Regions from separate parts of the Roseibium porphyridii genome, predicted to be linked through region 2. Evidence: riboswitches for the same ligand, from Rfam matches in the RefSeq annotation. Region 2 holds a riboswitch; the other holds the start of a gene.
What was found. Region 2 has a riboswitch for cobalamin ahead of K1718_RS12465 (DUF1636 domain-containing protein). Riboswitches for the same ligand answer to the same signal wherever they lie in the genome.

Region 1: it holds a riboswitch for cobalamin, as region 2 does, so the genes downstream of both, cobU (bifunctional adenosylcobinamide kinase/adenosylcobinamide-phosphate guanylyltransferase) here and K1718_RS12465 (DUF1636 domain-containing protein) in region 2, are expected to answer to the same signal.

What each region holds. Positions count from the first base shown of each region.
Region 1 covers NZ_CP120863.1:3,437,593-3,444,549, reverse strand. The annotation lists gene K1718_RS16020 (amino acid ABC transporter permease) at 1-540, shown strand, start outside; gene K1718_RS16015 (LTA synthase family protein) at 670-2,406, opposite strand; tRNA gene K1718_RS16010 (tRNA-Asn) at 3,013-3,088, opposite strand; cobalamin riboswitch at 3,412-3,623, shown strand; gene cobU (bifunctional adenosylcobinamide kinase/adenosylcobinamide-phosphate guanylyltransferase) at 3,658-4,209, shown strand; gene cobW (cobalamin biosynthesis protein CobW) at 4,206-5,297, shown strand; gene cobN (cobaltochelatase subunit CobN) at 5,330-6,957, shown strand, end outside.
Region 2 covers NZ_CP120863.1:2,658,305-2,665,261, forward strand. The annotation lists gene K1718_RS12455 (cytochrome d ubiquinol oxidase subunit II) at 1-1,002, opposite strand, end outside; gene K1718_RS12460 (cytochrome ubiquinol oxidase subunit I) at 1,008-2,381, opposite strand; cobalamin riboswitch at 2,766-2,975, shown strand; gene K1718_RS12465 (DUF1636 domain-containing protein) at 3,327-3,737, shown strand; gene K1718_RS12470 (ABC transporter ATP-binding protein) at 3,734-4,507, shown strand; gene K1718_RS12475 (ABC transporter substrate-binding protein) at 4,524-5,459, shown strand; gene K1718_RS12480 (FecCD family ABC transporter permease) at 5,583-6,551, shown strand; gene K1718_RS12485 (MFS transporter) at 6,511-6,957, opposite strand, start outside.

The sequences.
Region 1 (6,957 bases), 780 kb from region 2:
CGATTGCCGGCTGTCAAAGGCGCGGCATCGTTGTTGATTGATTTCATTCGCTCGCTGCCTTTGCTGACAACTCTGTTTGCTGCTGCCGTCGTGATACCGCTGCTTCTGCCAGACTGGTTGAATGGCGACAAGATCTGGCGGGTGATCGTCGGTTTTGCGCTGTTTTTCGCGTGTTATCAGGCAGAGGTTTTTCGTGGTGGCTTCCAGGCGATCCCGAAAGGACAGTTTGAGGCAGGCAAAGCGCTTGGACTGACATCGTTTCAGATCCTGTCCCGCATCGTCATGCCGCAGGTTTTCCGCCATGCGTTGCCCTCAACGATCAACATGGTCGTGGTAACGTTCAAGGAGACCGCGATTGTGATCATCATCGGTTTCTTTGATGTCCTGGCATCTGCCAATGCGGCCTTCGGCACCGTCGAATGGGCGCCTTACTATATCGAGGTCTACGCGTTTGTCGGTGCGATCTATTGGATCTTCATCTTCTCGCTCAGCCAATATGGAGAGTATTTGAAGGCACGGATGTCCGTCGCCAAACGCTAGGTCGGCAAAGGACATTCTTCCATTGTCGAATGAAATCTGCAGGGGTCGTACATTCGATCTCCGCTTTTTTCGTTGTGAAGCGGCCCGAGAAGTGCATTTACGACGGGCGATACCCCGATCTGCATGTGTCTAATTGACGTTTGCCGCTTCGGTCCGCGCATACTCGTGTTTACGCGCGCCGCTTTGTTTGAATTTGACGCGTGCATTGGAGCAGACACGCTGGTTGGCGCGGCAATCATAGTGAGCATCCAGACGCCCCTCGATTCCACATGTTTGAAAGAGACCCATGCACTCGTCGCGCATGTTGCGAAGATCTGTCTGGATAGGCGTCATAGGGAGCCCTGCTGTTTCAAGAAGAGTGACACCAAGAAACTGTAGGTCCAGACGCTCGAAAGACGGTACTGGTGCGGCAAGGTCTGTCTTTAGGGGTCGAACCTGGAAAGAAGTCATGTAGGCACCCGACTCTTTGTTGGCGAGCGGGGCTGGACCTTCTCGTCGGCGCCAGTAATCCAAAGTCAGACCAGGCTGGTGATCGCCGAATTCAAGAACGACGGTTGGTTGGCTAAGGGCTTCAACCTGTTCGATGAATTGTCCCAGGTCTTCGCGGCTTATGGCAAGACGTCTGAAGTACTCATTGATCTCGCTGTCCGGACTAAATGGCTCTCCAGCGACAGTCCGGTCTGGTTCCATTCTGTAGTTCCAAGGTGAATGGGCAGACATGGTCAGAACAAACATAAAGATCGGTCGGTCGTCGTTTTCCCGATGATCCTTAAGAACGGTGAGCGCTTTGTCATAGTAAAAGGAATCGGATTCTTGCGTCGACGGCGCCTTCATGTCGTGCTGATCGATAAAAGTTTCAAATCCAATCGACTCCATAAAACGACCTTCATTGACGAAGGAGTAGTGGAGTGGTGACAGGAAAACCGTGTGGTATCCACAATCGGAAAGATACTGGACAAGAGACTGCCGGATTCGCCCTTCCAGAATGAAATTTGAGTAGCTGGTCAACCAACCAAGGTCGGTTATCGGCAAGCCGGAAACGAAACCTGCTGTTGTAATCCAGGTCCCACCTGAAAAGGTCTCGACTTTTAGGGGCCGAAGTGTTTCGTCCGGACCGTTGAAGGCTCCTTCCAACTCTTCTGGAATTTTTTCGTCGTAAAATATTTCGGGTGGAACGATCGACTCTGCCTGAACAACCAGAATGTCGGGCTTCGACACAAATTGTCTGCAAACACCGTGCGTTTCAGCGCTGCTGTCCAAAGTGGCTGTTTCTCGGTTTAGAAGTTCCAGAAGCGGAATTGGGTCTCCCAGGTTTGCCAGATGCTTCATGGATGTGAACACGGAAGTGATGTAGCGAAAGCGCATCAGGTCTTCGACGCCGCTGAAGGTGCGCGGTTGAAATGCGATTGCAAGCGCGACGCACAGGGGAAGCGCAATCAGCGCTCTCCATCTGCTTTTCGAAGAAGGTGTCTCGAACCAACCAAAAACGATAAGTGCTGCCAACGCCCCCAAAAACAACACGATCACGCCGATCACAAGTGGCAGGAAACCATCGAATAGGAATGCCAGTGTGCCGGGATTGAATGCGAAGTAATAGAGATCCACGACATTTGGAGCCACGGACATCCATTTGATTTTGGCGTAGGAGATAAATGCGATCAGTGCCACGACGGCCAAGCCGAAATATATTGATGTCTTGATCCGCCCGGTCAGCAATACCGAAAAGGCGATGATCGCAAAAGTGATGAAATATGCCATAGGCAGGGTCACGACCATGCGTTCTGCCAACGCAACACCTGCCATCCCGAGGAGCAACGTAAGTCCAATAATTCTTCGGTCAAAAAAGAAATCTACTAGCCGTCGCATCTAACCCTCTGCAGGTGATTTTCGTTCTTTTGTTAGCCTGCTAATCGCAACTTCGGAGTTAACTTGAATTGTCAGGTTTTCAATGCCCATTTCAGGCAATTGTTCTCTTAGGGTTAACCGTATTGTTCGGATCAGGTCGCCTATCACGCGATCCATCTATCAATTGAACTGCTCGTTCGTCTATAAATTAATGTATTAAATTTTCTTAATTAAGAAAACTTCGCGTGTAGGAAAACAAAATAATAGTAAAAAATTCGAATGGTAAAAATGTATAACTTGGAGCGTCGTAATTATTTTGTTTGTGAACTGCACTTATAGATCGCAAATGCAAAGTTATCGCAACTTGAATGCCACATGGTGGCTCATTTCTTGATTGTCCGGTTTCTCTCGTTAAACATCAAACTCGAGAGGCTAGCTGAGAAGACCTGGTTTCGCGCAGCAAAGTCCACTCGTCGGCAGGTGTTTCTGCCTCCAAATGGAGCAGTGCTTGCAGCTGAGCGAATGATTCTGAAATCGCCTGCATCCATAGCGAGACAAGCCAAGCACCACCTGACCCATGCACAAGTTCGGAAGCTAAAATTGATCTATTTTCAGGAAGAAGGTGGATGGCTCCCCAGGCCGGACTCGAACCAGCGACCCAGCGATTAACAGTCGCTTGCTCTACCAACTGAGCTACTGGGGATCACCACGCTCGGGGCCAGCAACGCTGCCCCGTCGGTGGAGATGCGTATATCAAAGGCTTGCTCCGTTTGCCAAGCCCCAAAGGCCTATTTTTTCATCGAGCCGACATTTTTTTGTTGCTCGTGTGGAAAACCTTATATTTTTCAGACAAGTAATCGCTGTAGCCAGCTTTTCATTCTCCAATCTAGGATGGCCTTGTATTGTTCTTTTGGTCCCGTGAAGTCAGCGATGTTCACGAAGGTGGGGACATAAGGTGCCGTGCTGACTGGAATTGATCATTTTGCTGAAGCGATAACACCAGTGCTTGTGCCGTGAACCGGATAAGGTTAGGAAGGATCTGACGGTTCCGGAGAAGGTCAGGCCTGATCCGGATGAAACGGGAATCCGGTGCTGGCTAATTGCCATAAACCGGAGCTGCCCCCGCAACTGTAAGCGGTGAGCGTTTGCGCGAAAACCCACTGGTCGAAGAGACCGGGAAGGGGCGCAAAACGCGCTGAGCCGCAAGCCAGGAGACCGGCCGTCGATCATGCAACCCTTTTGTGCTGTCGGGCGGACGGCTGGGAGACTGGATTGACGCACAAAGATACTTCCCGGGCCACCCTTGTCCTTGGCGGAGCACGCTCTGGAAAAAGCCGATTTGCCGAGCATATTGTGGCAGGCGCGGGCCTGGACAAGATTTATATCGCGACAGGCGCGGCGTTCGACGCCGAGATGGAAAGCCGGATCGATGCTCATCGTAATCAGCGCGGACCATCTTGGAAAACGATCGAAGAACAGACTGACCTGTCCTCCGTGCTTCAAAGAGAATGCCTCCCGAACACAGTCGTCCTTGTGGATTGCCTGACGCTTTGGCTTTCCAATCTTTATTTTGCTGAAAGAGACGTCGTCGCCGAAACCGCACATTTGTGCGAGGTCGTTGCGTCGCTGCAAGGACCGTGCGTCTTTGTCTCAAATGAAGTCGGCATGGGAATCGTGCCGGAGAACCGACTTTCCAGGTCGTTTCGAGATGCACAAGGCCGTCTCAATCAGGATATGGCGAAAGTCTGTGAAACAGTCGTTTTCGTAGCGGCTGGTTTGCCAATGATATTGAAACCTAACTCTCAACCGGACATCAAACTATGACCGCCTCCTTTGGAACTCCGGGCACAAAAATCCCGGCTACAATCGTCACCGGGTTTCTGGGTGCCGGGAAAACCACGCTTATTCGCAATCTGTTGCAAAATGCTGGCGGCAAGCGAATCGCTCTGATTGTCAATGAGTTTGGCGACATGGGCTTTGATGGGTCGCTGGTGAATGGCTGCGCGGACCCCGATTGTGCGGCTGAAGAAGTGGTCGAGCTGACCAATGGATGTATTTGCTGCACAGTTGCGGACGATTTCCTCCCAACGATGGAAATGTTGCTTGCGCGCGAGACGCCGCCCGAACATATCGTCATCGAGACTTCTGGTCTGGCGTTGCCTCAACCGCTCGTACGGGCGTTTTCCTGGCCAAGTGTGAAGCCAAAGGTGACTGTCGACGGTGTTGTCACCGTGCTTGATGCCGCGGCCTTGGCAGAAGGACGGATTGCGCTGGATGAAGACGCTCTGGAAGCGCAGCGCGCGGCTGATGAGGCCCTCGATCATGAAAGCCCGGTCGAAGAACTCTTTCATGATCAGCTACGTTGCGCGGATCTGGTCGTGCTCAACAAAGCCGACCTCGTTTCTGAAACTGCCTTGGACAGCGTGCATGGCCGAATTGCCAAAGATGTGCGTTCGGCGGTTCACATTGTATCGTCGGAAAAAGGTACTCTTCCGATTGAAGTGCTGCTCGGGCGTGGATCTGCAGCAGAAGATGACATGTCCGGACGACACGAGCATCACCACCATCACCACGACCATGACCACGAAGATGAGGACCACCATCATCATGATCATCACCACCATGATGATTTCGAAAGCCATGTCCTCCCGGTTTCCGCATTCGCCAGTTTGAAGCAAGCCGAGGACAAAGTCCTGGAAGCAATGTCGTTGAAGGGTGTCCTCAGGATCAAGGGTGCCGTCGAAATTGATCGAAAAGCTGCACCTGCCATGGTGCAAGCCGTTGGGCCAAGGGTTGAGACCTGGTTTGCTGCGGGTGCAGAAAGTTCAGGCCGTCTGGTTGTGATTGGTCTGAAGGGACTGGATCTTGATGCTGTCAGATCTGTTCTCGGTGGTTTGAAGGCCGCCGCCTAAAGGCCAGGAAAGCACAGGCACAGCCAAAAGACATGCATATCTTAGCCAGCCAGACACGCCGGATTGACGATGGTGGAGACGCAGTCGACCTTGGTCAGTCTCCAGCCGATATACTCTTTCTCTCCGCAGCAGATACAGAATTGGGCAGCTTTGCAGCTGCCCACGCAATGCTAGGGACGGACAGGGCAACCTTGCGGCTGGCGAATCTGATGGCGCTGTCGCATCCGTACTCGGTTGATCTTTATGCCGAGCAAACAGTCCGCGGCGCGCGCCTGGTTGTCTTGAGAGTCCTGGGTGGTGTCGAATATTGGCGCTACGGTCTTGAAAGGTTTGAAGAAGAAATACGCGCAAGCGGCATTGAACTGATTGTTGTTCCCGGTGACGACAAATGGGATGCCGATCTCAGTGGGCGGTCAACAAGGCCTGTTGAAGACGTTCATCGGTTTTGGCGGTACTGTGTTGAGGGCGGATCTGAAAACTATGCCAATGCTCTGCGCTTTTGTGCATTCCTGATCGGAGATTCTGAAGAACCCGCCCAGCCAGTTCCTCTTCCGCGTGCCGGTCTTTATCTTCCCGGACACGCATCCCCGGATCTGAGCACCTTGAAGTCGACCTGGCATGATCAGGCCAGGCCGCTGGCTGCCATCACCTTCTACCGTGCGCTTGTACAAGGTGCCCAGACTGCTCCGGTCGACGCCCTGGTTGATGCCCTGGACAAAGCAGGCGTCAACGCGATGCCGGTTTTTGTTTCGAGCCTGAAGGAAGCAGAATCCGTTGCCGTGCTGGAGAGCCTCTTCGCCGACGCGCGACCGGACGTCGTTCTGAACGGTACAGCATTCGCCGTTTCTAAGGCAGGGGCGCCGCATCAGCCCACGCCATTGGATCGACCGGGCAAGCCCGTATTGCAGGTCGTCTTTTCGTCTTCCTCAAAGGAAGGATGGGAAGAAAGCGATCAAGGTCTTTCCATTCGTGACCTCGCTATGCATGTGGTGTTGCCGGAAATAGACGGGCGCATCTTGAGCCGAGCCGTGTCGTTCAAGGAAGAGGGCGTTTTCGACGAGGCGACGCAATCAACACCCGTCAAATTCACACCCGTGCCTGATCGAATCACCTTTGTTGCGGACTTGGCGGCAAATTGGGCGAAGCTTGGCAAAAAGCCTAAGGCAGAGAAAAAGACCGCACTGATTCTGGCAAATTACCCCAACAAGGACGGTCGTCTTGCCAATGGAGTTGGCCTGGACACACCCGCATCCTGTGTCAAAGTTCTGGAAGCATTGAACAATGCCGGATTTGATACCGGCGAAGCCCCAAAAAGTTCCGCTGCCCTGATGGAGACACTGACAAGTGGGGTCACCAATTCTCTTGATAAACGTTCTGACAAAATGGCGTTTCAGGAATTTGACCTGAACGACTACCAATCGGCCTTTGCGCGGCTGTCTGATGATGTGAGGCGTTCAGTTCTCGAGCGTTGGGGACAACCTGAAGACGACCCACATGTGACAGACGGCAAATTCCGCTTGGGTCTACACAGGTTTGGCAATCAGGTTGTCGGTATTCAACCGGCGCGCGGCTACAACATTGATCCGAAGGAAACGTATCACGATCCGGACCTTGTACCGCCGCACAACTATTTCGCTTTTTACTTCTGGCTGGGTTGCTC
Region 2 (6,957 bases):
AGTCAGCTCCGTCGCTTTGCCGCGGAACACCGTGTAGGCCAGGATCGTGTAGCCGATGATCACGGGCAGCACGAAGATTGCCCCCAGCAAAATGATAAAGAGGCTCTCCGGAGCGCTGGCGCTCTCGTAAAGGGTGAGTTTTTCCGGGACCACGTAAGGATAGAACGAGTATGCGAGCCCCGAAAAGGCGAGCGTGAACAGCGTCGCCGTTACGGAGAAGGGAACCCAGCTCCATCTATCCTTGCTGTCGGGCAGGTGTTTCAGTGCAGTCCACAATACGAACAGGAGGAGCGCGGACATGAGTGGCAACGGCGCCAGCAGGATGATGGAGGGAAAGGAGAACCACTTCTCAAAAATCCTGCTGCTGACAAGGGGACTTGCCAAAGAAACGGCACCCAGTCCGAGGATCACACCCCATAGGTTTCGGCGAGCCCAATTGACTGCTCTTGTCTGCAGATCACCTTCGGTTTTGATGATCAGCCAGCTTGCTCCGATCAGTCCGTAACCTGCGGTCAGGCAGACTGCGGTCAGCAATCCGAAGGCAACGGTCGTTGCGCTCTGTTCCAGGCCCATAATGTAGATGCCGAGCATATAGCCCTGCGAAAGGGAAGCGGACAGGGAGCCCAGGAAAAAGGCCAGGTTCCAGCGCACTTTTTGAGTGCCGGTGGTCTTGGCCCTGAATTCGAACGCAACGCCCCTCAAAATTAAACCAATCAGCATGATCGCGACCGGCAGATAGAGCGCGGTCAATATGGTTCCGTGTGCGGCGGGAAAGGCAACAAGCAGCAATCCGACGGCCAGAACCAGCCAGGTTTCATTGGCATCCCAGAAGGGCCCGATAGCGGCGACCATTCGGTCCTTCTCTGCATCAGTTGCCAAGGGAAACAGGATGCCGACGCCAAGATCAAAGCCGTCAAGAATGACATAGACCAGGATCGAAAGGCCCATCAGCGCGGCAAAGGCAAGCGGAAGCCAGGTTGCGGGATCTCCGAAAAGGGTCATCATAATTACTCCGCGGGCACGAGCGAGACCTGCGCCGCCCCTGAATGGGGGCGGGCGTCGGTGTTTGTGGATTTTCGGGCGAGGCGGAAGATCACAGTGATATAGGCGGCCAGCAACACAGCGTAGACAGCGAGATAAGCCGCAAGGGTCGAGGCAACCATGCCTGCGGGCACGTCGGCAACTGCTGCTTCTGTGGTCAGTACCCCCTGAACCAACCAGGGTTGCCGTCCGATTTCCGTCGTGTACCAGCCAGCCAGCGTTGCGATCCAGCCCGAGAAGGTCATTGCCACGAGGCCCCGCAGTATCCAGGGATTAAGCTTGTCAATTCCGCCGCTGCGGCGCAGGGCGACCAGCGTTCCCCAGCTTGCCAACAGCATCAGCATTCCAGTTCCGACCATCACGCGGAAAGACCAGAAGACCGGTGCAACGGGCGGGTGCAAGGGCGATCCATCTTCGGCGTAAAAATCGTTCAATCCGGGAACGACACCGTCCGGATCGTGTTTCAGGATCAAGGACGCGCCATTCGGGACAGCCAGTTCAAAGCGGTTCTCTCGCGCTTCTTCATCGGGTAGGGCGAACAGAAGCAGCGGAACATTTGATCCCGTGGTCCAGTTGCCTTCCATCGCCGCAACTTTTTGTGGCTGATGTTCGAGGGTGTTCAGACCATGCAGATCTCCTGCATAGATTTGCACCGGGATAAGAATGGCCGCCATCCAGATGCCTGTTTTGAAAGAAAGCCGCACACCTTTTGACGTGTCGCCGATCAGGCGTCGATAAGCGGAGACCCCGGTAATCAGGAATGCCACGGTCAGACCACTCGCCAGCAGCATATGCGCCAGACGGTACGGCATCGATGGATTGAAGACGATCGCCATCCAGTCAGTTGCGTGGACCACACCGTCTCTCAGCTCAAACCCGGTCGGAGTGTGCATCCAGGAATTCAGAACCAGGATCCAGAACGCGCTGACTGTGGTTCCGAATGCAACCAGGAAGGTTGCCAACGTATGCAGCCAGTTGGGGACCCGGCGCGATCCGAACAGCATGATGCCGAGAAACGCAGCTTCCAGGAAAAAGGCAGTCAACACCTCATAAGCCAGGAGCGGCCCGGCGACATTTCCGACCGTTTCCATGAAGCCGGGCCAGTTTGTTCCGAACTGAAAGCTCATCGTAATGCCACTAACGACACCGAGGCCGAAAGACAACGCGAACACCTTTACCCAGAACCGGTAGGCCGCCATCCAGCGGTCGTCAGCGGTTGCGTTGAAACGAAGCTTGAAAAACAGCAACACCCAACCGAGGGCGATGGTGATTGTCGGAAACAGGATGTGAAACGAGATATTCGCGGCAAACTGAATCCGGCTTAACAGCAGCTCTTCCATGTGACACCTTTCAAGCCGTCAACTCTTGCTGCTGAATATGGAATTCTACTTATCGGCTACAATCGAATTTGGCTTGCCTGCGGCGCCATGCCCTGCGGCAACCGGTCACTCGGTCACGTTGCCCCATCGAATGCAATGCATGTTGGGCGTTCTTGTTCCTTAAAAACGTTCAATATGCCATTGCTGAGCACATCGCGCAGAAAGACCTGTGGAACGTCCAGGTTCAAAATTTCCGCAATGACAACTTTCAGCTCGCTCGACCATTGAAACTGGAGCAGACGGTTTCGGTGCCCTGTTCGTTTGCATCCCAACCAAGATGTGGATTTGGGGTGTCCAAATATTCCCCCGAGCGTGAATGGCTTGATTGACTCAACTACAAAATTGCGGCAATCAGTTTTCAATGGTTTCCGAATCCGAGACCGGATCGGGATTAAAAGGGAACACGGTGAGGCGTAGCCAGAAGGCACCAAATCCGTGACTGCCCCCGCAACTGTGAACGGCGAGCAAACCTGAAAGCGCCACTGGGTTTCCCGGGAAGGATCAGGCAAGCGACGACCCGTAAGTCAGGAGACCTGCCATTGCATTTTCAACTTCAACCCGGGCGGGGTGTCCTGGAGGAGCGAGTGGCATGGCATATCGGCTATTTTTGCTGACACAAATTGACATTCGGTTCTTGAACGCCCCGCGCCATCGCGGAGGGCGATATGAACCGGAGCAACACGACTACCAATTCCATTGATCCTGTCTTCCTGAAGGCTACAGACCCGTTAAGTGAACGCGCCGCGCGAGCCATGCAGCCGAACGCTCGTCCTGTGGGGCTTGTCAAAAAACCGATTCGTAATGTAATAACATTACAGAACTTTATACCTGACCGTACTCCGCAAGTTATTTTGCGTCCCCAGGAAGGGAACGAACCAGGCAGTTTCGGGAAAAGTGTGGCGGAGAATGATGATGCAAGGTGACAAACACAAGATCTTTGTCTGCACATCCTGCCGCTACAAGGGCACCAGCTGCCGGCCGGGTTTCGAGCTGATCAAGAAACTTCAGGACGCAATGCGTCTTGCGACACCGATAGTGGGTGACGATTTTGAAGTGTCCGGCATTGCCTGCATGGCCGGCTGCGACAGGCCCTGTACGGTTGCTTATCGAGCCAGTGGCAAGGCGACCTATCTGTTTGGCGATATAGACCCTGAGACCGATATTGAGGACCTTATTGCCTTTGCGCGGCAGTATCAGGACCTCACAGATGGTTGGTGCTCTTCGACGGTGCGACCGGGCAAACTTCGGAAAACCACACTCGCACGCATTCCATCTGCGATGATCCTGACCCAGGCTGAGGAGACTGCAGCCTCATGAGCGGTGCAGTTCTCAGTGTTCAGGATGTCGGATGGTCGCCAGGCAGGGGACATACACTTTTGAGCGGCGTCAGTTTTGACGTTCCTGCCGGCAAGGTGTTGGGGGTCGCCGGTGCCAACGGTGCTGGTAAATCCACTCTGCTCCGGCTGCTCTATCGGTTTCACAAGCCGGTTACCGGGACCGTTCGTCTCGACGGTGAAGACATCTGGTCCATGTCGGCAAGGGAAACGGCGCAAAAAGTTGCCGCGGTCCTGCAAGAGCAACCCGGAGATTTCGCACTTTCCGTTCGTGAGATTGTCGAACTCGGGCGCCGCCCACACGGCTCGGGGTTTGCCAGAGGCGGTAGGCGGGATACCGAAATTGTCGATGAGGCCCTGGAGCGTATGGGCCTCAACGACTTGTCTGCACGTTCTCTCGGGACCCTTTCAGGCGGCGAACGCCAGCGAGTCATGGTGGCCCGCGCGCTGGCTCAAAAACCGCAGCTTCTCATTCTTGATGAGCCGACCAATCACCTAGATATTCGTCATCAACTGGAAATCGTGACGCTGATCAGCAGCCTCAACATCACAATCGTCACCAGTCTGCATGATCTCAACCTGGCAGGCCGCGTGTGTGATCAGGTGCTGCTTTTGCACAAAGGCAGATCACTTGGTTTTGGAACTCCGGAAGAGGTTCTGACGCCAACGCATATCGAACAAGCTTACTCCGTCTTTGTCCGTCAGGAGCGGCTTAGTCAAAGTCACGAACAATATCTCACCTTTCACCTTTGAAAACGGAACTCGTATCATGAAACGTATTGCGCTTAGTCTCGTCCTGACCGTCATGGCCGGTTCTGCATTTGCAGAAACCACAGTGCAGAGCTGTGACCGGGAGGTTGTCTTCTCCGAGCCGCCGAAAGCGGCGGTATCCAACGACGTGAACCTCACGGAAATGATGCTCGCTCTTGGTCTTCGAGATCATATGGTCGGTTACACCGGCATCTCGGGCTGGAAAACGCTGGATGAGGAAATGCGCGAGGGAGTTGCCGAAATGCCGGAGCTTTCCGCCAAATATCCGACCAAAGAGGTGCTGATTGGAGCAGATGCCGATTTTTATTTCGCAGGCTGGAACTACGGCATGAAGGTTGGCGGCGAGGTCACGCCTGAGACGCTGGAGCCATTTGGCATCAAAGTCTACGAACTGACGGAATCTTGCATTCACATCGGTGAAAAGCCAAAGGTCTCCATGGGAGACATGTACAACGACCTTATCAATCTTGGAAAAATCTTCGGCGTGGAAGATGCAGCCTATGATCTGGTGGCCGGCTACAAGGCCGAGCTGGACGCATTTACATCCAATTTGAATGCCGGCGAAAAGCCGCTGCGCGTTTTCGTTTATGACAGTGGTGAGGACAAACCCTTTACGGCAGGTCGATATGCCATGCCGACTGCGCTGATCGAAGCTGCTGGGGGCATCAATGTTCTGGACAGCTTTGAGAAAAGCTGGGCAACGGTCGACTGGGAGGCGGTCGTCGAGGCAGATCCGGAAATGGTTGTCATCGTCAATTACGGAAAGGTCACGGCTGAGCAGAAGCGCGATTTCATGAAAAACAATCCCGCATTGGCCGAAATTGATGCGGTCAAGAATGACCGGTTCGTGACACTGGAGTATGTTGAGGCAACACCGGGTCCGCGCAACATCAAGGCCGTGAAGAAGCTCGCCAACGCATTTTGGGGCGAGTGATCCTTGCTACAGCGATCGCACCATAGCCAATCCCTAAATGAGGCAACAAAGGAACCGGATCTAAGGAAGCGCTGGCGTTTTCTCGGGCTGGTTCTGATTGGCTTCGCGGCTCTTTGCCTTTCTATGGTTGTCGCGGTTTCGGTCGGAGCTGTTCCAGTTCCGGCCGGAACGGTGCTTGGTGTTGTTGCGAACAAATTGGTTCCAGGTCTGTTCGACGTGACTTGGTCGAGCGGTCGGGAAGCAATTGTCTGGGAAATCCGGTTTCCAAGGGTTCTGCTTGCGGGTTTTGTCGGCGCTGGGCTGGCCGTGGTCGGTGCTGCGCTGCAGTCCGTGACACGCAATCCGCTCGCTGATCCACATCTTCTCGGGATATCATCGGGCGGTGCCGCAGGCGCGATCCTGGCCCTACTTCACACTGGGCTTTTCCTTGGGTTGCTAACCGTTCCGCTGATGGCGTTCGCCGGAGCGCTTATTGCGACGCTCGTGGTCCTCGGGGTTACGCGTTTTGCGGTTGCCACCAGCGCCGACAAGCTTGTGCTTGCCGGGGTGGCTGTCTCCTTCATCATCATGTCGCTTGCCAATGTGCTGATTTTTCTGGGAGATCCGAAAGCGACGCATACAGTTGTTTTCTGGATGCTGGGAGGTCTTGGGCTAGCCCAATGGCTTCATCTCCTGTTTCCGCTCGGCATCCTGCTTCTGACGGTTCCCTATCTCATGCTCAGGGCTGCGGATCTCAATGCCATGACCATTGGTGATGAGACTGCGGCAACGCTTGGTATCCCGGTGACCCGTTTCCGTTTCACCGTGTTTGTCGTCGGCGCACTTATCACAGGTGTCATGGTGGCTTTTTCCGGGATCATCGGATTTGTCGGTCTGATGATCCCACATATTGCACGGTTCCTGGTTGGGGGCAGTTATACGCGTGTCTTGCCTGCGTCCTTGCTTCTTGGAGCGATTTTCCTGATCTGGGCGGATGTTGCAGCACGCACTTTAATGGCCCCGGAGGATATGCCCATCGGGATTGTGACCGGATTGATCGGCGGAGTGTTCTTTATTCTCCTGCTGCGAGCGAAGACCGGCGGCGACCGCTGAACAGGATGAAAATGGCAATGGCCATGTTCAAGAGGTTCCAGGCAATGCCGTTGAGGAACGCGGCTTCATATGACCCGGTCAAATCGTAAATCAGGCCCGAGAGCCAGCCGCCAAGGGCCATTCCCAGGATGGTCGACATGACTACGAGGCCAACACGTTGTCCCGCTTCTCTTGCCGGCAGGTATTCTCGCACGATGACGGCATAGCTCGGCACGATGCCGCCTTGTGAAAGTCCGAAGATCAAGGACACGAGATAGAGCGACGCCAGCCCGTCAAAAGGTATAAACAACAACAGAGAAAGGCACTGTCCGACCGAGCCGAGCAAAAGTGTTTTTATGCCGCCGATCTTGTCGGCGATCAGGCCTGAGGCCAACCGACTGATCACACCTGCGCCTGTCATCAGAGC